5 linked regions of the Pseudobacteriovorax antillogorgiicola genome follow. The protein of the gene in region 1 interacts with the protein of each later gene in a pairwise test. Links are inferred from orthologs where the notes say so. Each region holds a gene or a part of one and is shown in the gene's direction. Other genes may lie near its edges. The genes, in order: secA, B9N89_RS12405, secG, B9N89_RS26060 and secB.

The links.
Region 2: the proteins of secA (region 1) and B9N89_RS12405 interact in binary tests that used the Escherichia coli proteins (3 or more experiments, as listed by UniProt). The link is inferred for Pseudobacteriovorax antillogorgiicola from one-to-one orthologs.
Region 3: the proteins of secA (region 1) and secG interact in binary tests that used the Escherichia coli proteins (3 or more experiments, as listed by UniProt). The link is inferred for Pseudobacteriovorax antillogorgiicola from one-to-one orthologs.
Region 4: the proteins of secA (region 1) and B9N89_RS26060 interact in binary tests that used the Escherichia coli proteins (3 or more experiments, as listed by UniProt). The link is inferred for Pseudobacteriovorax antillogorgiicola from one-to-one orthologs.
Region 5: the proteins of secA (region 1) and secB interact in binary tests that used the Escherichia coli proteins (3 or more experiments, as listed by UniProt). The link is inferred for Pseudobacteriovorax antillogorgiicola from one-to-one orthologs.

What each region holds. Positions count from the first base shown.
Region 1 is NZ_FWZT01000001.1:382,341-388,361, forward strand. The notes cover bases 1,674-4,870. They hold secA (preprotein translocase subunit SecA), read left to right. Parts: upstream 1,674-2,036; coding sequence 2,037-4,670; downstream 4,671-4,870. Other genes in these bases: B9N89_RS01935 (M23 family metallopeptidase), read left to right, coding at 1,674-1,847; B9N89_RS01945 (hypothetical protein), read left to right, coding at 4,765-4,870. Outside these bases: B9N89_RS01930 (Stp1/IreP family PP2C-type Ser/Thr phosphatase), read left to right, coding at 136-885; more of B9N89_RS01935, read left to right, coding at 903-1,673; more of B9N89_RS01945, read left to right, coding at 4,871-5,136; rph (ribonuclease PH), read left to right, coding at 5,264-5,998; B9N89_RS31180 (C1orf53 family protein), read right to left, coding at 5,995-6,021. UniProt on the Escherichia coli protein: Required for protein export, interacts with the SecYEG preprotein conducting channel.
Region 2 is NZ_FWZT01000008.1:126,735-132,501, forward strand. The notes cover bases 1-2,943. They hold B9N89_RS12405 (carbohydrate porin), read left to right. Parts: upstream 1-768; coding sequence 769-2,118; downstream 2,119-2,943. Other genes in these bases: B9N89_RS12400 (NAD-dependent epimerase/dehydratase family protein), read left to right, coding at 1-624; B9N89_RS12410 (5'-3' exonuclease), read right to left, coding at 2,181-2,943. Also shown: more of B9N89_RS12410, read right to left, coding at 2,944-3,065; B9N89_RS12415 (DMT family transporter), read left to right, coding at 3,192-4,088; B9N89_RS12420 (7TM diverse intracellular signaling domain-containing protein), read left to right, coding at 4,229-5,767.
Region 3 is NZ_FWZT01000001.1:232,239-237,867, forward strand. Bases 1,005-3,809 are described here. They hold secG (preprotein translocase subunit SecG), read left to right. Parts: upstream 1,005-2,143; coding sequence 2,144-2,476; downstream 2,477-3,809. Other genes in these bases: kdsA (3-deoxy-8-phosphooctulonate synthase), read right to left, coding at 1,028-1,888; queG (tRNA epoxyqueuosine(34) reductase QueG), read right to left, coding at 2,624-3,685; B9N89_RS01220 (VOC family protein), read left to right, coding at 3,733-3,809. In the rest of the region: B9N89_RS01180 (type II secretion system F family protein), read left to right, coding at 1-38; B9N89_RS01185 (hypothetical protein), read right to left, coding at 55-273; B9N89_RS01190 (TVP38/TMEM64 family protein), read right to left, coding at 277-969; more of B9N89_RS01220, read left to right, coding at 3,810-4,158; B9N89_RS01225 (shikimate dehydrogenase family protein), read right to left, coding at 4,145-4,981; B9N89_RS01230 (hypothetical protein), read right to left, coding at 5,002-5,415; B9N89_RS01235 (bifunctional riboflavin kinase/FAD synthetase), read left to right, coding at 5,620-5,629. UniProt on the Escherichia coli protein: Subunit of the protein translocation channel SecYEG. Overexpression of some hybrid proteins has been thought to jam the protein secretion apparatus resulting in cell death; while this may be true it also results in FtsH-mediated degradation of SecY.
Region 4 is NZ_FWZT01000026.1:79,715-85,516, forward strand. What follows is about bases 803-3,780. They hold B9N89_RS26060 (acyl-CoA thioesterase), read left to right. Parts: upstream 803-2,070; coding sequence 2,071-2,490; downstream 2,491-3,780. Other genes in these bases: B9N89_RS26050 (Tex family protein), read left to right, coding at 803-1,198; mtnP (S-methyl-5'-thioadenosine phosphorylase), read left to right, coding at 1,200-2,078; hppD (4-hydroxyphenylpyruvate dioxygenase), read left to right, coding at 2,521-3,561. Also shown: more of B9N89_RS26050, read left to right, coding at 1-802; B9N89_RS26070 (alpha/beta hydrolase family protein), read left to right, coding at 3,812-4,669; B9N89_RS26075 (ATP-binding response regulator), read left to right, coding at 4,822-5,802.
Region 5 is NZ_FWZT01000022.1:142,323-147,874, forward strand. Bases 1,748-4,475 are described here. They hold secB (protein-export chaperone SecB), read left to right. Parts: upstream 1,748-2,758; coding sequence 2,759-3,193; downstream 3,194-4,475. Other genes in these bases: B9N89_RS24080 (putative Na+/H+ antiporter), read right to left, coding at 1,748-2,290; B9N89_RS24090 (hypothetical protein), read left to right, coding at 3,365-3,781; B9N89_RS24095 (hypothetical protein), read right to left, coding at 3,850-4,475. Also shown: B9N89_RS24070 (hypothetical protein), read right to left, coding at 1-371; B9N89_RS24075 (hypothetical protein), read left to right, coding at 480-677; more of B9N89_RS24080, read right to left, coding at 746-1,747; more of B9N89_RS24095, read right to left, coding at 4,476-5,013; B9N89_RS24100 (phosphotransferase), read left to right, coding at 5,202-5,552. UniProt on the Escherichia coli protein: One of the proteins required for the normal export of some preproteins out of the cell cytoplasm. It is a molecular chaperone that binds to a subset of precursor proteins, maintaining them in a translocation-competent state.

The sequences.
Region 1 (6,021 bases):
AGAGCGTACATCGCTCTCTTAACTCCCTTCTTTAACTTGGAAATCTAAGTTAAAGAATGTCTCAATCAAGCCGATACCTTCCATGTAATCTAGCATTTACATCATTAATTTTATTGCAAAAAAGGCCGTTTCCAAGTGAGAATCAAGCGAGTTAAAGGAGTCGGAGCTACCGATGTTGGTCGTGTCAGATCAACAAACCAAGACTCTTTTTTAGTGAATAACGAACTTGGCCTTTTTATAGTGGCAGACGGCATGGGTGGTCATGCTGGTGGAGAAATCGCCAGTAGAATTTGCGTTGAGCGAATTCAGCAGTGGGTGCAGGATAAGAAGGCTGAGATGGAGAAAGCAGAAAGGCACCCTGATCCAAAGATCATGACCAGCCTAGCGAATTCGGTGAATTTTGCCTCAGCTAAAATCTACGAACATTCTCTCGAAGACCCCACACTTCGAGGTATGGGTACGACGGCAACTGCGGTTAAAATTTTCAATAATTACGCATATTTTGCCCATGTGGGTGATAGTCGGCTTTATTTGGTCCGAAAAGGTTTTATATACCAGATCACCTTCGATCACTCGTTGGTGAATGAGCAGGTGAGAGCTGGTATTTTAACCCCAGAGGAGGCGGAAGTTCATCACTTAAAGAATGTTATCACCCGTAGTGTAGGATATCAGGAAGAAGAGGACGTCGATGCCTCATGCCTCGCACTAGAGTCGGATGACTACCTCTTACTATGCAGCGATGGTCTTCATGGTAAAATAAGTGATGCAGAGCTATCGAATGCTGTCAGTCGAAACGGCTTAAACTCTGTCAATAGTATGGTAAGGCTGGCAAATGAGCGCGGAGGGGAGGATAATATTACTGCCCTCGTGGTCGAAATCGAATAATGGAGTGAGCCTACGCAATGAAGCGTTTGACAATACTAATTATCCCTGAAAATGCGAGCCAAACCAAGCAACTGAAGATCCCCAAGTTTGCCTTACGTTCCTTGGCTGTTGGGTCCCTATTTCTAACCAGTCTTTTGGGCTATTTAGTATTCGATTATATCGAACTGCGTTCGATCAGGACCTCTTACAAAAAAATACTTGCTGAAAATCAGGGACTCAAAGGCGAGGCCCGTCTTCTTATGAGCAATCTAGATGAGGTAAAAAACTCACTCCAGAGAGTTCAGGACTATAGTGAGAAACTAGGTGATCTTACCCAGCTCAAGGTTAAGAAGTTCTCTCGCAAAACGGGCATTGGCCCTCTCACCCCCGAAGAGTTTCGCTATGCCGAAAAGAATATGACCGAAAACACGGCCCAGAAGAATTTACCCCTGGGGATCGATATGGACAAACTTGTGTTTCGCTCCGTCTTCGATCGGGTCCAAAGCATTGGTAATCGTGCCAATCGCAATGCTCTTGAGATGCAAAAGCTTTTGTCGACGCTTAGCCAGCAACGCAGCCTCCTATCATCGATTCCGTCGGCCACACCAGTTGATGGCTGGATCACCTCTGGCTTCGGCCCTAGGATTTCGCCTTTCACCGGACAAAAGACGATGCATAAAGGTATTGATGTCGCCGCCCCCATGGGAACTCCCATCTACGCCCCTGCAGATGGAGTTGTGATCTTCAGTGGGGCCAAGGCAGGCTTTGGCAACTTTATCATGATTGCACATGGCTACGGGGTTGTATCCCGCTTTGGTCACAATGCGCAGAATATGGTTCAACCCGGTCAAAAAGTCAAGAGAGGCGACCAAATCGCCACCGTTGGAATGACTGGAAGATCCACTGGACCTCACCTCCACTACGAGATTCTGGTCAATGGCAGATACTCAGACCCCAAGAAATTCATCCTGGATATCCAATAAGTCTATATTTTGACCTGCCACACCGTCAATAACCCTTAAAGTTCTTTAATGGTTCTCGACCTATAGTCACATTGTTAGTAAATGTGGATTTTGGGTTTTTTTTCTCGCCACGCAGCAAGTATACTTACCAGCGTTTTAGTGAGTCTAAACAACATACAAGAAGAGCATCATAAATAAAACGAGACAAGCATGTTAAATCTGGCCAAGAAAATCTTTGGGACTAAAAACGATCGGGAACTCAAGCGATATCGTATGATCGTCGACGACATTAACAAACTAGAATCAAGTTTGGAGAAGCTGAGCGACGACGAGCTACGGCAAAAGACCCAAGAGTTCAAAGACAAACTGGCTAAAGGGGCAACTCAGTACGATATCTTACCAGAAGCTTTCGCCACAGTCCGCGAGGCTTCGAAGAGAACCCTTGGCATGCGCCACTTTGATGTTCAGATGGTTGGTGGTATCGCGCTGTTCGAAGGACGTATCGCTGAGATGAAAACTGGTGAAGGTAAAACCCTCACAGCAACCCTTCCTGTGTATTTACATGCCTTGTCAGGCAAAGGCGCCCACGTGGTGACCGTCAATGACTACCTGGCTTCGACTCAATCAGAAGAAATGGGCCAGCTTTACGGCTTCCTTGGAATGACTACGGGCCTGATCGTTCATGGACTCAATGATGAGCAACGTCGCGAAGCCTATCACTCAGATATTACCTACGGGACCAATAACGAATTCGGTTTTGACTACCTCAGAGATAATATGAAAACCGATCTCGGCCGCTATGTGCAGCGAGATCACAACTTCTGTATCGTCGATGAGGTTGACTCCATCCTTATCGACGAGGCGCGAACGCCTCTCATCATCTCTGGCCCTGCAGAAACCAACACCGAAATCTATGCAACGGTCAATGCGACAATTCCTGGCTTGCAAAAGGATAGCGACTATATAGTCGACGAAAAGTCGCGGAACGTTTCTCTAACAGAAGATGGCATCAGCAAGCTTGAGAAAAGGCTGCGGGTTGAAAATCTTTACGATCCATCTAACATTGAGTACCTCCACCACGTTCAGCAAGCTCTGAAGGCCCATGTAGTCTTTAAGAAGGACGTTGATTATGTTGTCCGTGATAATAAAGTCATCATCGTTGATGAGTTCACCGGACGATTGATGCCTGGTCGACGTTACTCTGATGGCCTTCATGGTGCACTGGAAGCCAAAGAGCATTTACCCGTTGAAAACGAGACCCAAGTTCTCGCTTCGATTACCTTTCAAAACTATTTCCGACTCTACAGTAGCCTCGCTGGTATGACTGGTACTGCTGATACTGAGGCGGTTGAATTTAAGAAAATCTATGAGCTTGACGTTGTTGTCATCCCCACGAACAAACCCATCGCTCGTCAGGATGATCAAGATGAGATCTACCGCACAGCACGGGAGAAGTTCAATGTGATCGCCGACGAGATTGCTAAGGCTCAAAAGCAAGGCCAGCCGGTCCTTGTGGGTACCGTATCGGTTGAGAAATCAGAGTTATTGGCGTCGCTACTACGCCAACGCAATATTCCCCACGAGATCCTTAACGCGAAAAACCATGGCCGTGAGGCGTCAATCATTGCTAACGCGGGCCAAAAGGGAAATGTCACAATCTCCACAAACATGGCCGGCCGAGGTACTGACATTAAGCTCGGTGAAGGGGTTTCAGCGGTAGGCGGACTTTTTGTTATCGGTACCGAACGCCATGAGTCGCGACGTATCGATAATCAGCTTCGTGGTCGTTCTGGACGTCAAGGTGACCCTGGTCGCAGTAAGTTCTTCCTTTCTCTCGAAGACGATCTCATGAGAATCTTCGCCTCCGACCGACTGTCAGCAATTATGAGCAGGCTCGGCATGAAGGAAGGGGAAGCGATTATTTCTCCCATGGTTACAAGAGCCATCGAAAAAGCTCAAAAACGTGTGGAAGAGCAAAACTTTTCCAGCCGAAAACACGTCCTTGAGTACGACGATGTCATGAATCAGCAGAGAAAAGTGGTCTATGGTCGTCGCCGTAACATCTTGGACGGTACGGTTGACTTATCCTTCATGAAAGACTCCGTCGAGGGAATCACAGAGGGTATATGCGCAAAGTACTCTCCTGAGCTTACCAATCAGCCGTCGTATGATATGAAGGCCATTCAAGAAGAGCTCAGCAACGAATTCCATATGGATTTAGATCTCAATATCGATGCCGAAGATGCAAGTATGGACGCTCTCCTTCATGCAACACAGGAAATCGTCCTTAAGCACTACAATGACAAGAAACTCAAGGTTAGCGAAGATATCATGAAAAAGGTGGAAGCCTTTGTTTATCTTCAAATTCTTGACCAAACTTGGAAAGATCATCTCCGGGCGATGGATCAATTGCAAGACAATGTTCGCTTGCGTGGCTATGCACAGCGAGACCCACTTCAAGAATACAAAAAAGAGGCTTTCAATCTATTCGAAAGCATGATGGGCCGCATTGAAGACGAGACAACTCTAGCACTTGTACGGATGCCTCCACCGGAGCTAGCCACAGAGCAAGATTTGGAAGTCGAAGAGCCCGACACAACGCAAATGAACTTCGCACACCCTGAAGCTGGCCCCGCACAAGCGGCTCCTGCTCCAAGTGGCAATGCAGAAGATGATGGCATGATCTACCATGGCTCTCGTTCAGGGCATGTCGAGACCGAGCCAAAAGCTCAACCATTTAAGCGGGATCTGGATAAAATTGGGCGCAATGATCCTTGTCCCTGTGGTTCTGGCAAAAAATTCAAGAAGTGTCACGGTCGCCCCGGAGCTGAACCTCTCGCCTAGGGGCAAGCTCATACAGATGGAAAATTAAAAGCCAAGCTTACGAAAGCTTGGCTTTTTTGTCATAATAAGCACTGAATGTCACGGGGAGGAGCTGGTGAAGCGGGTTTTTGAATTTATCCCAACGGACCATGATATCATCGTCTCACGTACCTTGGTCATGGTTCATCAGGCCATTGATGCAGCGTTCCCGAATGCTGCACCCGCATCACAAAGATTTGCAAAAACTGCTTTTGGGGGCGATGAACCTACCCTCACCCAAGGTGTTGGTGGAGGAGAGTGGGCTCAGATCAATATGGAAGACACCGCTCCCAAGAAGAAACTCTATGTTTCCGAAGAATCCGTGCTTCCCGAAGACGAACCAACACTTTCAAAAGAACTATTTCAGCAGAAACTCTGGAAGCAGAGCTTGATTGGCATTATCACAATCGCGATCTGCGCTCTTATTGTTTACTTCGTTATTGGCTAGTATCTTGGATTTTTACCGAGCAAGAGCCTGGTAGAATCATTTTCTTAGTTCTTGTCAAGAGCTGCTCGGTTAGTTAAACAGAACAATCTGCGTTTTATACTGCGCCTCTTACTTGTAAGGAATCTATATGTTACGACACGACGGACGGTCTTCAGACCAGATGCGCCCCCTCAGAATAGTCCCAAACTACACGAAACACGCTGCTGGTAGCGTACTTCTCGAATTTGGCGAAACAAAAGTTATCTGTACGGCATCGGTTGACGAGGGAGTCCCTTCATTTCTACGCAATGCAACACCGGCTCAAGGTTGGCTTACTGCAGAGTACTCAATGCTTCCCGGCTCCACGCAAACTCGTTCAAGGCGCGAGCGCCCTTCCCCATCAGGTCGGTCGCAGGAAATCCAACGACTTATTGGTCGCTCAATACGCGGCATCATTGATTTAACCAAATGCCCTGATTTCACGTTTACACTGGATTGTGATGTCATACAGGCAGATGGCGGCACGAGAACGGCTTCGATCACTGGTGCCTACGTGGCCCTGAAGATCGCCGTGGATAAGCTTCTTCGATCTGGCAAACTAAATCAGAACCCGCTCACAGATGCTGTCGCTGCAGTATCTGTTGGTCTTCGTGATAGCGCAGTTTTGGTTGATCTCGACTACCAAGAAGATAGTACCGCTGACCTAGATATGAATGTCGTCATGACTCAGAGTGGAAAGTTCTTAGAGATCCAAGGAACAGCTGAAAGAGCAGCCTTCTCCAAAGAGCAGGTTCTTGAGATCATGAATGCAGCTGAAGCCGCACTAAACCCTGTGTTTGACCTGCAGCATGAAGCAGCTGACGGCCGTGAGGTTGAGTCTTAAGATTTTGGCTTGGAGGGCCTTTC
Region 2 (5,767 bases), on another replicon or contig:
GCCATACTTGGCCATGCTCGTACGGGATGGTATGGAAATCAAAAGACGCCGTTATACGACCTGATTGAGGCTGCACTTTATGGAACCAAGCAAGGCAAGAAAGCCATTCGTTTCGGTATCCCAAAAGACCTTAAAATTCCTATGGTGCCCATCAATGACTTGATCGATATGGCGATGGACCTCACATTCCTAGCGAGAGACCACCACAAAAATGAAGTGGTTCATTATAGCAGTGAAAAGCTGATCGAGGTCGAGCGCATGATGATGATGGTTAATAAGCTATTGGGCACCAAAATTAGGCCAGGGCAGCCCAAAAAAGCCTATGAAAAAGTTGCAAACGATATCCTTCACCGTAATCAATGGTTTGATCACAGTCAGCCCCGGATTGAGATGCGGGCTGCAGCAGAAATTCTTGGTCCTCGGTTTCAAGCTAGCCAGCTAGACGAACAAGCCGTTTATAAGTTGGCCAAGGTTTACGTTTATGATTTGATTGCTCAGTTTGAAGGGAAGAAAAAGGGCTTCTGGCATCGTCTGATCCAGAACCTTTCTCTACTGGGGATTCAAGTGAAATTTTCCCGTCCTGTGCTCACTCTTAAAGAGCTAATCGGTTCTAAGATTCTATAGAAGTAGAATTTGACTGATTGAAATTTCTAGTGTCTTTCTAAAAGTAAAAAAAATTTATCTCCGCAACAATCTCTTTACCAATGTTCGTAATAATCCTAGATTCCCCAGCTCGTGAGGTTTTCAATCTTTAATCGGGAGGCTAATTTGAGGTTTATTACAAAATTGCTTATTGTTGCTTGCAGTGCCTTATCGACTGTACAAGTTTACGGAAGCGAACTCTTTGAGTATCACGGCTATGCTCGTGTTGGAGGAGGGTGGTCGGAGCGAGGCACCAGCCAAAGTTGCTTTGCTCTCGATAACACTTGGGGGAAACCCTTTCGATTGGGTAACGAGTGTGGTGGTCTTTATGCGGAATTAAGTCTTGTCAATTGGATAAAGCCCAGCTCGGAAACTGTGGCAGAGCCGTGGTTCAAGTCGGTCTTTACCTTAGCCCTTGCATCAGATCTTTTTGATACTTGGGAGGCTACCAATGATGAAGACCTAGTGGTGGCCTTGCGCGAGGCTTACATCATTGGCGGGAACCTTTTGCCATTTGAAGCAGACCTTTGGATGGGTAAAAGGTTTTATCGACGCTACGATATTCATATGCATGACTTCTTTATTGTTGCCAATACTGGCGGGCGCGGTGCAGGAATTGAAAATATAAAAATCGGTGACGATAGCCTCCACTTAGCCCTCGTCCAGTATCGGGGAGATGGGGACATTACAATTGGCGACAAGACCGCCAATCCTCCGATTGAAACCACCCTTGATGCACGATACGCCAGCGGCCCCTTGGAATTCATCTTGATCCATGGCCAGCACTCGGCTCATGATAGTAGTACTGGTGAAAAACTATACGAGGGCCTCAATGGTCAATCACTTACCAGCATCTATACCATGAATTTAAAGGAAGGATTCAATAAGATATATGCCCAGTATGGTCGTGGTATTTATGGCGCTAAAACTGGAGATGCGAACGGCTTTTTTAACTTTGCCAATACTGGGGCTGTAGTTCAAAAAGAAGATGACATCACAAAAAAGGTAGTCGAAGAGTCCAATAGCTATCGTATCGCAAATCAATATGTTCAGGGTTTCGAAGGCTATGATCTTGCTGCTTCGATCATTTATCAGGGAGACGATTTTGGCGGCTACACGCTAACTTCAGGTAAAGAAGCAGCGAATCGCAGCCTGATCATGGTTGGTGTTCGACCATCTTATTATTTAAGCAAAACATGGAAAACGACTCTCGATCTTGGTTTCGTTGCGATCAGCGATAACATTGTGTCAAGTAATGACGAGAAGATTCAAAAAGATCAACAACTAACAAAGGCAACCCTAGCTTTAGAAGCAGTCAATGGTAAAGGCTACTGGGCACGGCCTTCTCTTCGCTACTTTGTGACAGCAGCCTCTTGGGACGATGACTCCGCAGATAGTATCGGTGGAACTCTTGGCTTTCAGAACAAGGATAATGAAGCATTAACCTATGGTTTCCAAGCTGAGTGGTGGTGGTGATGTCGGGTTGCTCTATTGGTGCTTTGCTTCAATAGAGTGGTTGCGTGTTGCTAGATTGAGGATCATTTCTGTGACTGCTTTTGCCAAGTTTCCACAGATTGCAGAAATGCAGGATCCTCAATTCTTTTGCAAAGCTTTTTCAGTGCCTTAATATCACAGCCTTGCCAGCGAAGCTGAGCAAACGTTTCAGCAATAGGAACGTCCCGACGCAGGGTGGCTAGAGTCTTGTATAGTTTGACTTCGTCCTGATGATCCAGTAGTTGAGCTAGTAGACTCTTGCCGCCACGAACCTTGGGCCAGTGCTCTAGGTCAAAGGGGATATTCTCAATACAACCGAATACCTGAAGAATCTGTGCCGTAGACTTAGCGCCCCAACGAGGAACTCCGGGGATACCATCCGCGCTATCTCCCACCAAAGCGAGATAATCGGGAATCGATTTGGGGGGAATTCCGAATTTCTCTGTGACAGCACCTTCATCGAGATTTGTTTTACGAATGCGATCCCAAGTGATGACTCTGTTACCTTCTACCATCTGGCAGAGATCTTTGTCTGGCGAGCAAATTACGATTTGCTCAAGTGATTTAAGCTTTTTCCACTTGTAAGCTGCGCTTGCTAATGCATCATCGGCTTCGAATTCAATCATTGGCCAGGTGACAATACCTAGGGCTTGCGAGGCATCTTCCACCAATGGAAACTGATTTGCTAGTTCGGCTTCCAAACCTTCACCCGTTTTATAGCCAATGAAGAGGTCGTTGCGAAAGGATTCGATGGTGTGATCAAATGCAGCGGCAATATGTGTTACACCGTCTTGCTTAAGAAGCGAGAACATACTTCTCAGGAAGCCGCGAACGGCTCCCACCTCCACCCCTGAACTGGTGATTGTGGAAGGGTAGGAAAAGTAGGCTTTGAACAGTTCGAACGTGCCATCAACAAGATGAAGTTTCATTGTTATATCCGTGCTTTAGCTGACAAAACGAGGCTATACTTTCGCCTTTGATCTTGGTATAGCAGAGGCCAAGCTTTCCATTGGTCGCAATGGATGATCCCTAAACCATTATGGTGGAGTCTTTAAATGGAATCAATTCCCTACCTTGGCGAGGCGGCATCGCTTCTTTCGGCGATGATATGGGCCGTATCGATGACCTTCTTCACAGCCTACTCAAAACAACTAAGGCCCGATCAGCTCAACCTCTTCAAACACGTGATCGCTAGCCTCTTCTTATGCCTCGGGGTTTTGATTATCAATCCTCCGTGGCCTGAGGCTCCAGAAGTGTATCTGGCATTTTTTCTATCGGGCTTTGTCGGTTTGACCCTTGGAGATACCGCCTTGTTCGCAGCCTTGAGCCGACTGGGAGCCCAAAACACTTCCGTTAGTCAATGCGCAGTTCCGCCTTTAACGGCCATTCTAGCCTTTACCTTTCTCCAAGAGTCTCTTACTTTTTGGGAAATGCTTGGCATGGCGATCACCGTCATTGCTGTCTTCCTAATCCTATCCCATCGCTCAAGTCGCAGCCATTTCACCCTAAGCAAGCGCCAGCTTGTAGAAGGTCTGTTTTTCGCTGGGGTCGCAGCATTGGGGCAATCGTCGGCGGTGGTGATCATCCGCCACTACCTTCAGGGTACTGACGTGATCTTGGGAACGACCCTTCGGATCTTGCCATCTCTTCTCATCCTACTAGCAGTGACCGGCTATAAGGGGCAGCTGAGATCCTTGCTACGATTTCTTAAGGCCAACCCGCGGGGAGCTATAACCCTAAGTGGAGTGTCGTTCATGGGAACGTTTCTTGGTCTTCTGCTTATGTCTCTTGGTGCGAAGTACGCAAAGGCTGGTATCAGCTCGGCCTTAACGTCGACCTTTCCAATCTGGATCATTCCAGTTTCAGCTGTGGTTCTGAAGGAGCCAGTGAGCCTTCGCAAGACGGTATGGACTGTCGTTGCTGTGGCCGGAATTGGGGTGATGCTCGTCTGAGCAATGGGTTTCCCCCAGTATGTCGCTCCTTGGAATGGGTTGTAAGTTATTGATATTATAATGATTGGAAGGTGCCGTGAGGTGATTTCTCAGGACTCCATTCATTTTGCCGATGCTCCTGACAAAGGAGATACGGATCTGTGAAACTGCGATTGCTTGGATTCATATTAGGGATATTGCTTTGTCCGACCCGAGGCAAGGCTGAATCATATCGCTCGTGTGTGACTGAGCATGCATGCGTTTTGCCAGACTCTGAGCAGAAAGCCCTAAGTCTCAGAGGTGAGTGGCTGTTCCACTGGCAGAAGCTTCTCGGTCCAGAGAATGAGTCAGAACTTTTGAACACCAATCTCCGGTGGGACCCGACTCAGGATTGGAATACTAGCGACCAGTTCACTACAGAAGGGTTTGCAACTTATGTTCTGGTTGTCGAAAGTCCTCGGGCTCAAACTACAGAACTATGGATGGATCGTGTGACTTCAGCCTCACGCCTGTGGATCAATGGCCGTGAGGTCGTTCGTACTGGAGTCGTAGCAGACAATGCTGATGATGAGCGAGGGCAGCGTCGGATAATTGCCAAATCGGTGTACCTAGACCAAGGGCGCAATGTCTTTGTCCTGCAAATATCAAACTTTCATCGAACGGTTTCTAATATTCGAGGGGAATTTCTTATTGGACCGGGCTTGGTTGCTGAAAGTAAGCGCCAAGGAATCACCGATGGGTTGGTCTTCGGTTCCATTTTTATCATGCTTTTTTACCATATTTATCTATGGGCGATTCGAAAAACCCGGATTTCACCTCTGTATTTTGCAGTATTTGGCTTTGGGATTGGCGGCCGCTTGATTGTCATGGGGCAGGGGGATCTGTTTGCAAGCTTTGTGGATGTTCCCATCTGGTTGGAATCAAAAGTCGAATACCTCGGGTTTGCTGTTTCGAGTACAGGATTATTACTCTTCATGAACGAACTCTATCCAAAGTTCTTTCGTCGTCGCTATGCCCTGGCTGGTAGCAGCTTAACCGCATCTTGGGCCGTATTAATTCTATTGACTCCCTACGCTATCTATCAACCATTGCTGCCTTTCTATCAGGTTCTCATATTGCTATTCGGCGTGTTGATCTTAGCGGCCATGGTTCGAGCAGTTGTCCATAGGGTGAGCGGTGCTCGCACGTTCACCGTTGGTTTTGCCATGCTTTTTCTGACTGCAATCAACGATGTTATGGTCGCGCAAGGCTTGCTCGATTCTACTCACGTGATTTATTTTGGAATGTTCTTCTTTATTTTCTTTCAGTCAGCTGCGATCGCGTCCAATTTCAATGAAGCCTTCGATCGGGCCGAAAAAGCTGAAAAAGAGGTGCGAGGTTTGAACGAAGGGCTAGAAAAACTAGTCCAAGAGCGAACTGAAGAAATCAATAAGATCCTCTCAAATGTAGAATCAGGCTTTCTGGGTATTGATCGCGACTTTAAGATTCTTCCTGGCTTTACCAAGGCCTGTCACGAGCTCTTGCCGGGCAGCGTATTTGAAGGTCAAAACTTTTTGAGATGTCTCAATTTGGATCAGCGTGCGGAAGAGCATCTTGAGCAATCGATCACACAGGTATTTGATGACATTCTACCAGAGTCAGTCACTGTGCAGCAGATTCCACAGCGGGTGGGTACCGAGTCCCGGTCTCTGAGTCTTGTA
Region 3 (5,629 bases), 150 kb from region 1 along the record:
ATCTGCCGATCTTCGACATGGCCAACAACGTAGGCTAATCCCCTGTAAGAAATGTTACGCTGCTGTCCAGTTGTAGAGACAGTCTTTGCAACTGTATTTGACCTTGCCGCTCTCATCATATCCGATGGCATCGGGCCCCTTCGACTGGCAACGTGGACACGGCACGTCTTCGTGATTGAACGAGCACAGGGAGTTTCGACAGACAATTTTGCCATCCACTTCTTTCGTTGGGCCCTGGCATACATCACAACGCTGCTGAGAACGACGATCCAAGATCTACTCCTTACTGAGTCTGGGCCTCAGGAGACCCACCAGTTTCTTAGCGATAATCGGGAAGACGCCAAGCAACACAAAAGACCCAATCAACTCAATTGATAGGATATCTCTAACTGCTTCGATCTGCGCAAGCTGTGTTCCCGCATTTACATAAACAATAGTACCAGGGAGCATGCCGATCTGTGACACAAAAAAGAAAACTACCGTACGAATAGGCGTGATCCCCATCACAAGGTTGATCACAAAAAACGGAAAGGCCGGCACCAATCTAAGAGTAAAGAGGTAAAAGGCCCCCTCCTCTTGGATCCCTTGATTAATTTTCTTCAGCTTATCACCAAATTTTTCTTGAACCGCCCCTTGCAAAAGATATCGGGAAACTAGAAAAGCACAGGTTGCACCGATCGTGCTGGCAAACGAAACCACCACAGTCCCCAAAGCCACCCCAAAAACGGCTCCTCCAGCTAGAGTTAATATTGCGGCTCCTGGGAGCGACAGAGAGGTCACTAAAATATAGCCTACGGCATATGCAGCGAACGTCATCGCCCTATTGTTTTCATAGAACTCCGCAAAATTATCTTTCTGTGATTTAAGATAATCAAGGGTTAGATATTCAGTGGCACCTGAGTAAAAGAATCCAACGACTAGCGCAACCAGCACTGCGACCAATGCAATTTTCGACCACGACTTGTTCATCTTGCCCTCTTGATAAAAAATTATGAAAAGGAATGCGTTCGCACCTCAGTATAACATACTAAGAGAAACGATTATCTTCCCGTTTGAGTTCCTTAGCTTGGTGCCATAGAGGGAGTAAGGATCTTATGAGAGAGCTAGCTTGCTCAATCGATAGTTGCGTCGCTGCATCGCTCTTCGCCTTGGCTGGCTCTGGATGAACCTCGATAAATAGGCCTTGCAGATATCCAGTTGCTACTGCGGCTCGCGCTAAGACCGGAGCAAACTCTCTCAGCCCCCCTGAAACCTCGCCGGACTTACCACCAGTAGACGGGAGCTGCAGTGAATGGGTTACATCAAAAATTGTGGCAGCTCCCGTGTCACTCATGATCTTGAGGCCGCGCATGTCCACTACCAAATTACCATAGCCAAATGAGCTACCCCGTTCAGTCAGTGCCAAGTTCTCCTTTAGGTGCCGAGATTCGCAAACAGCGCGTACCTTTTTCGTAATATGATTGGTACTTTGGGGGTCTAAAAACTGCCCCTTCTTGACGTTGACAGCTCTCCCTGTTTCAACTGCAGCCACAAGCAAATCAGTTTGCCTGCAAAGGAAAGCCGGGATTTGGAGCACATCACAGACTTCCGCGACAGCAGAAACCTGAGGTGTTTCATGGATATCCGTAAGCGCCGAAACTCCAAGGCGGTCGCGAATTCCTTCGAACCACGGGCGCGCTAGGTGCCAGCCAGGGCCTCGATCGCTGGTGATTGACGTGCGATTTGCCTTGTCAAAGCTAGCCTTAAAGACATATTCGAAGTCTAATTCATCAGCTAGTTCCTTCATGCGATTGGCAACCTCGTCTACCAGCTCCTTAGATTCAGCCATGCATGGACCAGCTATTATGACTGGTTTATCGCCATTCTGTTCGAATTGAAGTTGCGACATTGTAGTCCTCTTTGCGATATGAGTTGTTCGTCTTTGAAAGTTGAAATACACTTTGTCGTACTGAGACCTTACAAGTCAATAAAATGAGTTTTTTTTTGCAATCAGGTATTGACTTCAGAAGGCCAAAGCATTAGTTATCTAACTCCCATCGGGAAGTGGCTCTTTAGCTCAGTCGGTAGAGCAGAGGATTGAAAATCCTCGTGTCCCCAGTTCGATTCTGGGAGGAGCCACCATCTTTCTTTTTTGGTGAGCAGCATGGAAACACTAATAACAGTCATTCATGTACTAGCAGCACTCTTCATGATCCTTGTGATCATAATCCAGGGTGGAAACTCTGGTGGCGTAGGAGCTGCGTTCGGCGGAGGAAACTCTCAAGGAGTTTTTGGCGCGTCCGGTGCTCAGTCATTCCTTGGCAAAGTCACTTATGCCGTTGCCGCGATCTTCATGGTAACGAGTATCTCTCTTTCAGTTATCCAAGGCAGTTCTGGCAAAACAGGTCTTTCTGAGCGTCTTGAGCAGCAAGCAGCTGACCAGGGAGCTGAGGAAAGCACGACTCCGGAAGCAGCACCTCAGGAAGAGCAGAAGTAGTACATATCAAGCCTAATGCGAGGGTGGTGGAATTGGTAGACACGCTAGTTTGAGGGACTAGTGGCGCGAGCCGTGCGGGTTCAAGTCCCGCCCCCCGCACCATTTATATCCAATTCACAGCATCTCTTATTTTCTCCACACTTTATGTTACCTATCACAAGATAATTCAGCTCTAATCTGCTTAATCGTATCTCGAAGCACACCATTCTGTTCGTTGTCTCGCTCGATCATCCCGATTGCTGAATCTAAGCGTTCATCCTGAGTCACAAATAAGGCAATAAGAGCATTACGCTGCAATCCAACTCTTTTTGCGCGGGTCATCGGTGACCCCCCAAAAGTTGCTTCGTAGAATCCTTGATCCATGGTAGCGACCTGGAAAAGATCAAGATCAGCTAGCTGAGACTTAAGAGGCAGCTGGATGTTGATACTAGCCTTTCGGTTATAGGGGCAGGCCAGCTGACAGATGTCACAGCCATACCAATACTTCGCAAACCATGGCCAGAATTTGGTTGGAACAAGCCCGCGATGCTCGATAGTCCAGTAAGACAGGCAAAGCTTTGCATCAAGGGTGTAGTCCTCATCCAAAGCACCAGTGGGGCAGTTAACTTGGCAACGCTTGCAGGTTCCACAGCCTCCCTCCTCTGATCTCTGCTGTGGGTCAACAACGGCGGGCTTATCAAAGGGAAACAGTTGCTGATTCAGGTGCAACTCTCCTAGCAAATAGAAACTGCCCTCACGTGGCAGGATAAAACAAGTATTCTTGCCAATAAATCCAGATTGGCTACGACTTGCCAGCGCACGCTCCAATAATGGCGCACTATCGATCGTCACTCGACCCTCAAGCTGGGGTATAGACTCGCTTAGCTGACCCAGAAGCTTCTGTGCCTTTTTCCTAAGCAGTTTATGGTAGTCTTGAAATCTTGCATACTGTGCAACCCGGGTATTGGAGGAATGAAGCCGATCACCCTGGTAGTAGTTCAAACCAAAGACCAGGCTCGATTGCAAGCCTTCTTGCAAAAGCCTCGGATCGCGACGAATCGCTCGATGATTCTCCATGAAGCTCATACCCGCATGGTGGCCACGGGAAAGCCATTGCTCGAACCGTGAAAAGTGCCTATCATCACCCACCAAAGGGACGTGACCAATCAGCAAGAGCCCTTGCTCTGCAAATAACTCGCTGAAATAATTTCGATCTTTTAGCTTGGCCATGCCCACCTCGTAACTTGTAATCCTCCGCTATACCATAAAGGACTACTATGACTAAAGGGTTTTCTATAAAGGGCCTTAATCACCTTGGCATCATCGTTTCCGACATCGAATTAGCAAAAGAGTGGTTTCTCGAAACCCTTGGTTTCAAGCTAATTGAAGACCGAGGCGAGCTTTTCTTTTTTATGTGTGGCAACGACGTTCTAGCAGCCAAGACACCAGCCATGGCTGTTAGCAAGCCGGAACATGGCGCAGAGCGAGAGTGGCAAGACAAAGCTGGATGGCAAACTTTAGATCATTACGGGTTCTACGCTGCTGGCCCCGAAGAAGTCGATAAATTTGCAGAGTACGTCGCGACTAAGGGGGCATCGATACTAAAGGGGCCTTACGATCGTAGTGACGGCCGCAGCGTCTATTTTCGAGACCCGCTAGGGATGGTGGGAGAGTATTTGTACTTTTTCCCTAAGAAAGCTTAGATCGAAGAAAGTCTTCAAGTTCGTCAAAATCGGCACTTTGCTGCCACCAGTATCGCTGAGACAGCAAGGCTTGGCCGATAAGCATGCCTAAGCCATCCATTGCAGGAATTGCAAGCAGTTGTGCCTTAGGAAGCAGGGCACTCACAGTTTCGCCATAGAGCATATCCACAAAGGCTCCCTTGAGCATGTCCATGGCCGGACAAAGCGATTGCAAATCATCCCCATGAAGAGGCGCACTAGAACCTTGGACCAACAAAGCTCGGGGGTATTTTTGGAGCACCCCTTGAAGGGATTTTACAGAAAAGCTTTCAAACCTGAGCCTGCGACCCAAGGCTTGTTCAAACAACCTATCCTTTTTGCTATTCCGACGGAGCACCACAAGAGGCATCTCAGGAAAGGTGCGATGCCATTCAGTGAGGACTGCATAAGCCGCGCCCCCGTTGCCTAACATCACAAACGCATCGAAGCTACTCGCTTCGACCTGACGATTTACAGCGCTTATAAAACCATTGCCGTCCGTGGAAGCAACCTGCCACCAACTATCCCCACGGTATAGAGTATTCACACTTGTAAGCCCACTGCTTGGAAAAAGCTCGGCAACCGTTTCCTTAAATGGAACAGTGACATTCAGACCAACAAAGCCTAGGTGCCAAAGGCTGTCGAGCAAGCTCTTGAGGTCAACACCTTGAAACTCTAAAGGCACATAGCAACAGTTGATTCCAAGCTGCTCGGCAGAGTAATTATGGATAGCTGGTGATTTGGTATGTTGTATAGGGTTACCTAGAACCCCAAGTAGTTTCGTTTGCCCGTTTATTTTCAACACAGCCTCGCTTCCCTCAATGATCAAGCTTCACCAGAAACTGCCTTAGGATCGAGAGCGACCGTTAACAACCAACTGCCTTGGCCGCGATGAAACTTGGTCGATTTAATAACCTTGCCCCGAACCTGCCGTCGGTCGAAACCTAGCACAGGCTCTAAGTCGATGGAAAGAAGGGTTCCCTTGTGGTGCTGGCCACGAACGACCAAGGTTAGCCGTTGTTCTGAGATGGAGCGAAGATATCCCTGGTTCAAGTCGTGGCTCGGTTGGCCGTCAACAGCATAACCAATGGTCGTGAACTGCTGATCGAGGCTGTTAGCCTCACCTTCGTTGCGACTTGAGCGTTTGATGAACCACTGTATCACTAGGCTAAACGTAAAGATAACCAGTAATGAGATCAGTCCAATTGTCGATAGTTCTAAGTTTTCGACCCAATCCAAAGTACTTATCTCTTTTGCCAAGACAGATTTGAACTCAACAGTATTAAAGCCTGTGGCGCCTAAGAAAGGCCTAAGTCATTGCTTCCCATCAAGCAATAGGGTAAAAAATTAGCTTCCTTTAATACGCCACGAATACCAGTCTGATAGTATACATTAAGGGAAAGTCACAAAGAAAACAAACCTCTGAACGATAGGATGACATTTTTGAAGGTTT
Region 4 (5,802 bases), on another replicon or contig:
TATTGGTAACGGTACGGGAAGCCGTGAAATCAATCGCGTTATCACTAGTGTTATTAAAGACAACGAGCTAAAAGATGTTAAACGCCTTGTTGTGAACGAAGCCGGTGCCAGCGTCTACTCGACAATGGATATCGCTCGGGAAGAATTCCCTGACCTTGACCCAACGATTCGTAGCGCCATCAGCATCGCACGTCGTTTACAAGACCCTCTAGCAGAACTTGTAAAAATTGATCCACGCTCTATCGGAGTTGGTCAATACCAGCACGATGTCAACGTCACCAAACTGAAGTCGAGCCTCGAAGAAGTTGTCGAAAGTTGTGTGAACCGGGTTGGTGTTAACGTCAACACAGCCAGTTATAAACTATTAAGCTACGTTTCGGGTATTGGCCCAAGCCTTGCCAAGAACATCGTGACCACTCGTGATAAGCAAGGTAAGTTTTCATCCCGACATATCTTGAATGACATCACTGGCTTTGGCCCGAAGGCCTTCCAACAAGCTGCTGGTTTCTTGCGCGTTCCTGAATCCACTAGCCCTCTGGACAACTCATCAGTACACCCAGAGAGCTATGAAATCGTAGAGCAGATCGTCAACGACCAGAAAAAAGATCTAAAAGAAATTATCGGCAATCGCGCCCTCGTTGAAGCAATTCCTTTAGAGAAATACGTAACTGCCACAGTCGGGATGCCGACTCTTCAAGACATTACCGCGGAATTGATTAAGCCGGGCCGTGACCCTCGGGAAGATGGCGCACGCTTGATGTACTCCGATGATGTAACAGAGATCGAAGATCTTACCGAAGGCATGATTCTGCCGGGAACTGTCACGAATGTTACCAATTTTGGAGCCTTCGTTGACATTGGAGTTCACCAAGATGGTCTTGTGCATATCAGTGAGCTGTCTGACAAGTTCGTTGATGATCCATCTAAGGTTGTTAGCGTCGGCGACGTAGTTGAGGTTCGCGTGATCGATGTGGACACAGCACGGCGCCGTATTGGATTGAGTCGCAAGCTCCAAGGCGGCAACAAACAGCAGAGTTCTGAGCCTCGGGGTAAACTCTCGACACCATCCAAGCGCGGACCTATTCGTCCTCGCCAAGGCACGGGTCGTAATCAAAAAGGCAAAAGCAACCGCCGCTCTGAACCGCAGCGTGAGTACACGATGGAAGACTTGATGGCTAAGTTCAACCAAAGGAAGTAGCATGGCTGAATACCCTGTAAAACTAGGCGTAATCGGCGGCTCCGGAGTTTATGAGATGGAAGGGGTCGAGTTGGTCAAACAACACGACCTCGAGACTCCATTTGGCAAGCCATCCGATAAAATCATGGAAGTTCGTCTCGAAGGCAAAACAGCTTACTTCTTACCGAGGCACGGCAAGGGCCATCGCTTGACCCCAAGCGAAGTGAACTATCGTGCCAATGTCTATGCTTTAAAATCTCTTGGTGTCACTCACGTGTTAGCTGTCAGTGCAGTTGGTATCATGCAAGAGGATATCCATCCCGGAGACATGGTTGTACCTGATCAGATGTTCGACCGAACGAAGGGTCAACGGGAAGCCAGCTTCTTCGGTAACGGTGTGGTCGGTCACATAGAGTTCGCCGACCCCTTCGACCAGGAGATGCTTTCTTTGGTTGCTCAGGCGGCGAAAGCGAAAATGGGCGATAAAGTTCACACCGGTGGTGCTTATGTCTGCATCGAAGGCCCTCAGTTTTCAACACGAGCTGAGTCGCGACACTATCGCGAAACCTTAAAGCCTTCGGTGATTGGCATGACAGGTCTGCCTGAGGCTAAGCTCGTACGAGAAGCCGAGATGTGTTACGGTATGCTCGCCTTGGCCACGGACTATGACTGCTGGAAAGAAGGTGCTGATGATGTTTCTGTGGAAGCTATTCTAGCAATCCTTAAAGCCAACAGTGAAAATGCTAAAGCCATTGTAAGGCAGCTTATTAGCAAGCTTCCGGAAGTGTCTAGCTCACCGAACTTGGAAGCAGCCAAGTTTGCAATCATCACATCGCCAGATGCTATTCCAGCACAGCGCCGCGAAGAGCTTGCCTTGCTTTATGGTAAATATCTTGGCTAGGCCTATAGGAGAGCTGGTGGGGGAATCCCGATTCCCCGTCTATTATGAAGACACGGACCTTTCGGGGTTCGTGTACCACGCCAACTATCTGAAGTACTTCGAACGAGCCCGCGAGCAGATTATAGGCATATCTTTTCTAAAGTCTTTATGGGACCAAGGTGTTCACTTCGTCGTTTCAGAATGTCAGCTCAAGTATCGTTTTCCTGCCAAGCACGGTGATGAAATCATCGTCCGCACCCAAGTATCATATAGTCAGTCACCGGCACTCTATTGCCAGCAGATAGCCTATGTGAATACAGGAAAGCAGGAACAGACGGTCGTCGAGGGGCAGATAACCTTAGTCACTCTTAATGCAAAGCATAAACCCATTCGACTGCCTGAATCTGTAATTCAGGCGTTTCAAGCACATTGACCCAACTTGGGCACACAAGGAGGATTGATTATGGCAGAGAATCCTGTAGGAATTAAAGGCTTCGACTTTATCGAGTTTAGTACTCCCGAGCCTGAGAAAATGCATCAGCTCTTCCAGATCTTGGGCTTCTCACGCACCAAGCGCCACAAAGAAAAGAAGATTGATTACTATCGACAAAACGATATTCACTTCTTCCTTAACACCGAGCCCGATTCGTTTGCTGTAACGTTCACTGGTAATCATGGCCCTTGCGCCTGCTCAACTGGCTGGCGAGTTGAGAATGCTGAGAAGGCTCTTAAAGTAGCTGTGGAACGTGGCGCGAAAGCGGCAGAAAAAGTTGATCTCGAACTAGATGGTAAGCCCATCCCAGCAATTTATGGTGTTGGCGAGAGTTTGATCTACTTTGTGGAAACTCCTTGCAATGACGACGTCCTAGGAAAAATGGGCTTCGAAGATCTTGATCAGCCAGACATGGTTGAGTCAAAAGGCTTCCACTTGATAGACCATCTCACCAATAACGTTTTTGAAGGAGAGCTAGTTCCACTTGCTAACTTCTATAAAGACGTATTTGGCTTCGAAGAAGTTCGCTACTTCGATATCGAAGGTGAAGAGACTGGGCTGCTATCCTACGCACTTCGTTCTCCATGTGGAAGCTTCTGCATTCCCATCAACGAAGGCAAAGAGGAGAAATCTCAGATTAACGAGTATCTGAGAGAATACAAGGGTCAGGGCATCCAGCATATTGCATTACTAACACCCAATATCCTTAAAGCTATGGACTCAATCAAGCCAGGTGAGCTAAAAACTCTGGATATTGATGCTGAGTACTATGACGAAGTTTTCCAGCGACTTCCCAATGTGAAGGAAGATCATAAGAAGATTCGAGACTACAACCTTCTCGTCGATGGTGACAAGGAAGGCTACCTCATCCAAATCTTTACTGAGAATGTGATTGGCCCGATCTTCTTCGAGTTCATTCAACGCAACAACCACTACGGTTTTGGTGAGGGCAACTTTGGCGCTCTTTTCCGTGCCATCGAGCGGGATCAGAAGCGTCGAGGCGTTCTTTAATTCTGCCTCAGTGTAAGGCTAGCCATTAGGTAGCCCTATCACTAAAGGAAGCAAAACCTATCATAGGTTTTGCTTCCTTTAATACCTCTGGTGGGATTCCTTATTTACTCTCGCAACACAGAAATAGCCCTAATCGAGCAGGCTAATTTAGCCCTCAACAAACAAGAATAACCAGACTTTCGAATTTTTCTTCACTTCCTCTTAATCTCAATATCGATTCACCGATAGCCTCACGAAACGGAGGTAGGTAATGAAATACATTAAGGAAGATTTAGCGTTTTTCAAAAGTCTCATGAAAGATAGCTACTCGGATGTGATGTCCCAAGTGGTAGGCGAGCTTGATGAGTTCAGTGAAGTGCTTCGTTTACCCCCCTTAAGGATGATGAACTCAGTCCGGAAGTATGCAGGAGTTGACGTTCCTTTGGTCGATTCTATTATTCCTCGCCAAGCTCTATTCGCTGATGGTGATCGCATCTTAAAGGTCAAGAAGCCTGTTGACTTTAGCCGCGATGATGAGATGTGGGTCTACATCAATGGCGTCATGGTTGACATTAATATGTTAGCTATCCAGGGTCGCTGGCTCTCCAAGCTACTAGGTAAAGAGTTTCTACTTCTTCACAACCCAACTGACGGCTTGTTTCTCGACCTATTCGAATCATTTTTAGGTAGAAACGTGGGAATTGATGCTCTTCCCGTTCGTTGGATGAAGACCAGGCTGGAAAACCTCCTCGACCAATACCCCGATGCTAGGCTCAACATTGTTGCTCATTCTCAAGGCTGTATCATACTCGGTAAATGCCTACACCACATAGCTCAAGAGCGCCCTGACCAACTTGATCGGATTCATATTTTTACGTTCGCTAGCCCCAGCAAATCCATCCCCCAAGTTGCATTTGCAGAGCATTACGCAAACTCGCAGGACCTTGTCGCTCAACTGGGGGTCTTACACCCGGATGTACCCTACGAAGGTAAAATTTTTCAGAGGGCGGGACGCGGCCACTGGTTTAATACTCATTACCTCGCATCATTGATGAAGGGCGAGTTTGGTGACACGGAGCTATATCGAATTATGAGAAGAAAAAATAGACATTTACGCTGCGTATCATAGCCGAAAGCCCCCGATCCTGTGGGGCCACTCTCAAATTTACCTTCAATTTCAATTATCAAATCACAAAGTTTACGAAACTGAAAGATTACTTGGTTGAACTTTCTAGGATTTTTCCCGATAGCGGAACAAGCGATCAATTTTAGAGGACTACCTTGAAACCGACCTTACCGTCAAAGAATCTGCCTGTTCTGAAAGAAAGTGCTTTCGTGCTCGCTTGCTTTCTCGCTGCTATATTTGTGGGTCTCTATGGCAGCGATCGCTTCTTCCAGGAAAGCCTCGTCTTTCTCGGAGCATGCACGGCTTTCACCTTCACAAGCCTGATACACCATAAAAATGATGCACGAGGTCCAGTTCAAAAAGCTCTTGGGGCATGCACTTGCCTGCTACTAATCTCCGTAGGGCTCTACTTTCTAGTCAAGGACTCACTGCTCGCTGAAATTGGACACATATGCCTTACATTGACTAGCCTCAGTCTGGTGCTTAGCTCGTGCTTCATGTCCTCTCTGTTCTTAAAGCCCCTCTATCATACTATCGGATTTCTAGGAATTTCCGGACTAGCCCTTTTCAGCCAGACGACCCTCACATTAGCCATAGACAACGAACGAGTCTCAATTGAAATGTTGCAAGGACTTCTGATATTCTCTGTCGTTGCTCTGGGAGCCGCTCAGATCCTTTTTGCTTATCGATCCATTCGACAAAAAAGCTTTGCTGATCACGAGTTTTTCTATCTATCGGTTCCACTTTCAGCGCTTTCGGTACACACTCTCGTCGAACCAGGAGACATGCTCTACTTCAACCTTGCCATGTCTGCGGCTTGCTTAGCCCTCTATTACCGAGGACACCTCATACATATCGAAACAACAACCAAGGAAAGGGTTGCATCCATCGCATTCCACCAGCAAATGATCGAAGTGCTTCGTCAACTTTCCTTCGAGGCGCGGGAAGGAATCAATAACATTATCTTGCAAACGGATATGATCGTCGACGACCCGCAAGGAGACCCCACTCCCTATTGCCAGGGTATTAGAGATGCTTCACTCAATATGCTTCGCGCAGTAGACAGATATGTAACACTGCAGCAAATTGTTGAAGGTGTTCAGCTTAAAAAGTCAGATACCACCATTCAACAGCTC
Region 5 (5,552 bases), on another replicon or contig:
CGCCTGGTGTAAACTTCGGAGACGACCTCACGATCGCCAAAGAACACAGTGGTTTCATTGTCAGCTTGGAGCACTTCTCTGGTCATCCCAAAGCCTAACCTCAAGAAGTTTATGGAGCTATAGCTAGCAAAATCAATGATTCCACCATCGGCTACAGCGCGAAACTCTCCAATGCTCGCTCCGCTATCTTGCACCTCTTCTTCCTGATAAACCCCCTCCACTGACTCCGCGCTGAGCCGCCATGAGGACGAGGCAAAAATTAATGGGAAACGACTTTGGATGGGAAACAAGCTCGACGAGGCCAGCAACGAACTGGATATTGCCAGGAGAGGCATCGCCAGAAAAACAGAAAACAAAGTCAACCTCGACATGTAACCAATCCTACAAATTGAATTGGGGCTCCCCACCCATGCACTGATTTTCTGCTATATTATAACGGCAGTCCCTAAGGGAAGATACGTTGAATTGAAGGAGCATATATGAAACGACTCATTTTGGTGAGTGTCTACCTACTTGTCAACTCCTGCGCCACTCCCGTGACGGCTAAACTATGGGCGGAGTGCGAAGATGTTTGTAAGGACCGTAAAGGTGTCATGGAGGCTTGCGTTGAGTATTTTAAAGGCCCTGGCTGTCATTGCAACGATGACAAGATCATATGGCTAGACGAACGAAAGTGAAGGCAGGCATGAGATACAAGAAGGGGCCCTAAGAAAACCTTAGCCCCTCCTCCTGAATTGCTCGTAATCTAAAAGATCATGAACACAGTCCCGAGAATGATCGTTGGAATGATAGCCCCTAGGAGCAGGTTCAAGGGATTCACGCTCTTATTGGTGAAGAACTTAGATAGAATCGATTGACCAGCAGGGTTAGGAGCATTGGCAATAACAGTAAGACCACCACCCGTCACAGCACCTGCAACAACCGCATACTTAAGTCCTTCGGTAAAATCTGGCACTAGAGTAGCTAGATATGTGATGGCAGCGTTATCATTGAATGCTGTAAGTGTTGTAGCAGCCAACATCAAAGGTGTTTCTCCCAAGCTTGATAACACTGGCGCAATCCACCAGCCCTGAACACCACCATGATTCACCAAACCAGCTAGGAAAAAGCCAACGAGGATAGCTGTCTTGAGTTCGAGGCGATTCTGATGTTGAGGAGTCATATCTTTGAAGCCAAGGAAGAACAAGAACCCGCCGATGAAAAGTACAGGATAGTGAGCATTGATGACAGTCCAAACCAAGAACAAGATGTGAACTCCGGTGACCCAAAAAGGCACGTTTTTGCTGTCGTCACTGGCTGTAACCTCAACCTCGGATTGCCGATGACTTTCCTTGTACTCTTCAAGTTGCTTGAAATGCCCTTTAAAAATTAAGAAGTAGACGGCATTCGCGATGACAATACCAAGTACTGCCTTCCAACCGAAGTTGGTAAGCATATAGCCAGTCGACCAATCCCAGGGTGCAGCGACCATTAAGACCGGTGGTGCTGCAAAGTTTGTCAATGTCCCACCAACAGAAATATTGACGAACAATAAGCCCAGTGTCGCATATTTAAACGTATCGTTCGGCTTTAAGCGATAGAACTGTTTTGAGAGCAACATCGCAGCGATTGTCATGGCAGCGGGCTCTGTGATGAATGAACCAAGAATAGGGGCTAAGGTTAGTATGGATAACCACCAAGCTGCTACCGACTCCTTGCCAAGTTTTGCAAAGGAACGCAGAAGAGCTTCGGAAAAGTTGAGTATGGGTCGCGTTGCAGCAATGGTCATGATCACCACAACAAACATCGGCTCGATATAAACAACCTTTGAATTCACGTAATAGACAACAGTTCCCCAGCCTTTCGATGCGGCAATGGCTCCCATTAAGGCGAGAACCCAAATTCCAAAGATGGCTTCAACCTCACCTAAAAAGTGGAGAAGTTTCCCGAGAAATGACACATCATCTGCGCCCATTCCTGCATTGCCAGATTCGATCCGGCGCTTGATATGGCGCTCCTGAACCACGTGAGCATAATGGGCAATTTTTCCAGCGAAGAAGGTGTGTGTGATCGCACAAAGGAAAATCACGAGAGCAACGAGGTTGAAAGGGTCCTGTTCAATGCGAAAGGCTAACTTTCCAAAAAGGTCGAGGTCTTTGTCAGCGTAGCTATCCAATGGCAGTGGAAAATTTTGGTCGCTGGCCCCTCCCCCGCCCGCCGCTAAACTAAGGCCATCCCAAACGAGCAGGGTCAACAAGAAGAAACTGGATTTGAGCCGAAACCATGCGGCTCGTGAGGATTGTAGCATCATGCGCCTTTCCTATTCAGAAATGATGTTTGAGAACACAACCGCCATCACTAACAACTCGAAGTACTCACAAAATCAAGCGGCACCCAAAACACGTGTAATTTTAACATATTCAAGGTGAGTTCGGATGACACTCGGCCGAATGAATTGTCATAAACGATGACGGGTTAGGAAAAAAGGTCTTTTTTTACAGTCTTTAAGAATTGTTAAATCCGAAAGATATAAAGTCTACAAATTGACCACCTCAACCGTTGGTGGCAACCCCCAGCAAAGGGTCCATGCCGAGGCAGTGGCTCAAAGTGAGGATTTCATAAACTTAGCGTAACGTCCCCCGAATAGTTTCTTGAAATACGGATTAATTCCTTGGTGGGCATGCTACAGACCCAAAAAGTTCTAGTGAATCATCAGATTTTGAACTACAGTCCCTGGATCGGCCCCTATGGTGGCCAAAAATAACTATCAGGAGTCTGTATGTCGAACCAAAACCAAGTACAAGTGGCGCTACAACGCATCTACTTGAAAGACCTTAGCTTTGAATCCCCAGATCCCGTGGCAAGCTTTAAGACAAAGTGGGAACCACAGGTGAATCTAGATATTCGCAACCAGAACCGTAAGGTTGAAGGTGATCTTTATGAGTCGGTGCTTGAGCTAACAGCCACTGTAAAAGTTGGCGAGCAAACTGCATTCATCGTCGAAGTTGAGCAGGCTGGGATCTTCATGATAAAGGGCCTTGAAGGCGAGCAATTGAATCGCGTTCTAGGAACTTTCTGCATGAATGTTCTTTTCCCATACGCCCGAGAGGCTGTTGACAGCATGTGTCTGAAGGGGAGCTTCCCTCCACTAGTGCTTGCACCAATCAATTTCGACGCGTTGTATGACCAGTCGAAAAACCAAAACAACAAATAGCCAATGCCAAGATCCTTCGGGATCTTGCTCTCTGAATTAACTCTGACACCCCTCCAAAATTCTTTGCCGTCCTAGGGCCTTAGACCCGTCCGATTTTTTCCTCAAGTCACCTAGTAAAAATACCGATGTACCCTATGGGAGGATTTGACCAACGTCTGTAGGAGCACAAAAATGTCCAAGTTAATTCTGTACTTATCTTTTTTAGTCAGCTTTGCTCCCATCGCCTCAGCCATCGATGGAGTGAAAACAGAAATCCGGCCTCGTACGATATACAGCAAGGCTAATGCCAATAGCTTTAGTGGCAGCCACATTCTCGTCAATGTTTTTCTGCCCAAGCCAGGTAGTAAGGACTTGCTTATCGAGGTACAAAATAACGATCGTTTTGCGGTCGGGCTCTTTGAATTTGATCTATCAACATTTAGCCGCTTTGGTTCGGTTGAATGGGGAACCATCCAGCCAAAGACTTCAAAGAAGAAGCTTTTTCAGATCGAGCACACCCAAGGGCTGAGACTCGCAGACTTCACTGTGATAGATGCTGATGCAAATCCCCGCTACCCGAACCTGCTGGTTCAATTCATTCGACCTTAGACACATACGCCCCTCTCACCAGGGGCTGGCCTTTTACTTTGGTGTGATGGGTATCGGGTTTTAAGAGCTTATGGCCGAATCGCAGGAACCCGGGTATCCTTTGAAAAAATCTCGGCTTCCTGACTAGGAATGCCATCACCTTGACTATCATCGCCTAATATCGAGCTAAGTGCTATTTGTGCCCGTCGAAAAACATCTTCGTTGCGAACCCAACGACTTGCCCCCCAAGCTATACCCACTAACCCGTTTTCATCCAACTCCTGGCCCTTAGGAACCAGGTAGATTTGCTCCTCGACATCAAGATATTGATCCAAGATCAAAGACTGCACGAGGTAGGCGAAATCTTCTTCGGGACTGAGAAACGACAAAAAATGTGTCGCCTCACTTTCCTGCCAAAGGCTTTCAACAGTCTCGACGTCAACACCAAGCAGGAGACTACTATATTCCTGGTAGACAATATTCCGAGCCAACGCGGTCAGCGTCGGAGCATTTAGAGTGATGCCTAGGCCATCGTGTAAGCGCTGATCCATGCGATTGACCGCTAACTGATAGGGGGTGATCCCAGCATAGGCTGCACTCATATCCGTGCCCATAAAGTCATTGGCATGAGCCAATTGATGAAATAATTCAGAGGCAAAATTAGGCCAAATCTCGTCTTCAGTGCGAGGTAGATCTCCTGAAATTTCCGGAGTTCTGACAACTTCGAGGTAATAGGAATACCCGGCAAAACCGTTGTGTAGGCGGGACTTTACTGGCACCTGATAGCTTTCCTCAAGCTCCTGCCAGAACAAATTAGCATCAAGGTAGAGCACTCCATTGAGGGCCCAAAAAAAAGAATGACTCAGATTGCGACTTAAGACAATTGCCGTGACTGGCGCAAATAGGGGCCAAAGGCTCTCAGGCACACGATCCATGAATGACACAAATTGCGCCCGCAACCAAGGGTCCGAAGCCACCACCCGAGCTTCAATAGCCGTGCGATCAAGTACTTCTTCTTGTCCAAGAGGTGGAAGTGTGAGATAGGAGCAAGCCTTATCAGGCTCGTTGCGATAAACACAGTCTTCGAGTTTATCTTGGTAGGGGCTGCTATCGAGAGCCCAGACCCGAACATCACCAGAAAAGAAATGCTGGCGAAAGGGTTCACGCTCGATTTCCTGGTTGGAACTACAAGCATTCAGACAAAGCTGCCAGATGATAAGGCTAGCAATCATCCACCTATAATCGTTTATCATCGTTCAACACCTTTTGAAAATCACACCTTACCACCTCGCCTGGGGTTAGCAGAATGCTTGCCCTCACCCCTTGCGGCTATTTTTTGTCAACTATAACAGCCCTTTAAATACTTGTCAGGAGCAAACTCAAACAATTTCAGCGATTTCGCCGAAAGTTAATTCAGGATTTTTTAGTTTGGAAGGTTTGCATGAGCAAGGATGCTCGACATTCTGTACGGATCAAAATTACAAACGAACCTTGGACGCTGCGCTACTCACGTGAGGATGAATCACTAGAGTCACCCATCGATGACGTTTCCTCCCAAGGTCTGGCGATCACACCACCCTATCGCGAAAACAGTCCCTTTCATGTGGGTGCCAGCGTCGAGCAGGTTTATATCGTTTCTCAATACCGTACTTACGGGCCTTTGAACTTTCGAATTAAACGGATCACGTTTCAACTCGATATCGAGCGAATTCACGTAGCCATGATGGTCGATGATGATAACAGCGATGCCATCATGAAACAGGTCTATCAAGATCTCTATGGGTTGCTGGAA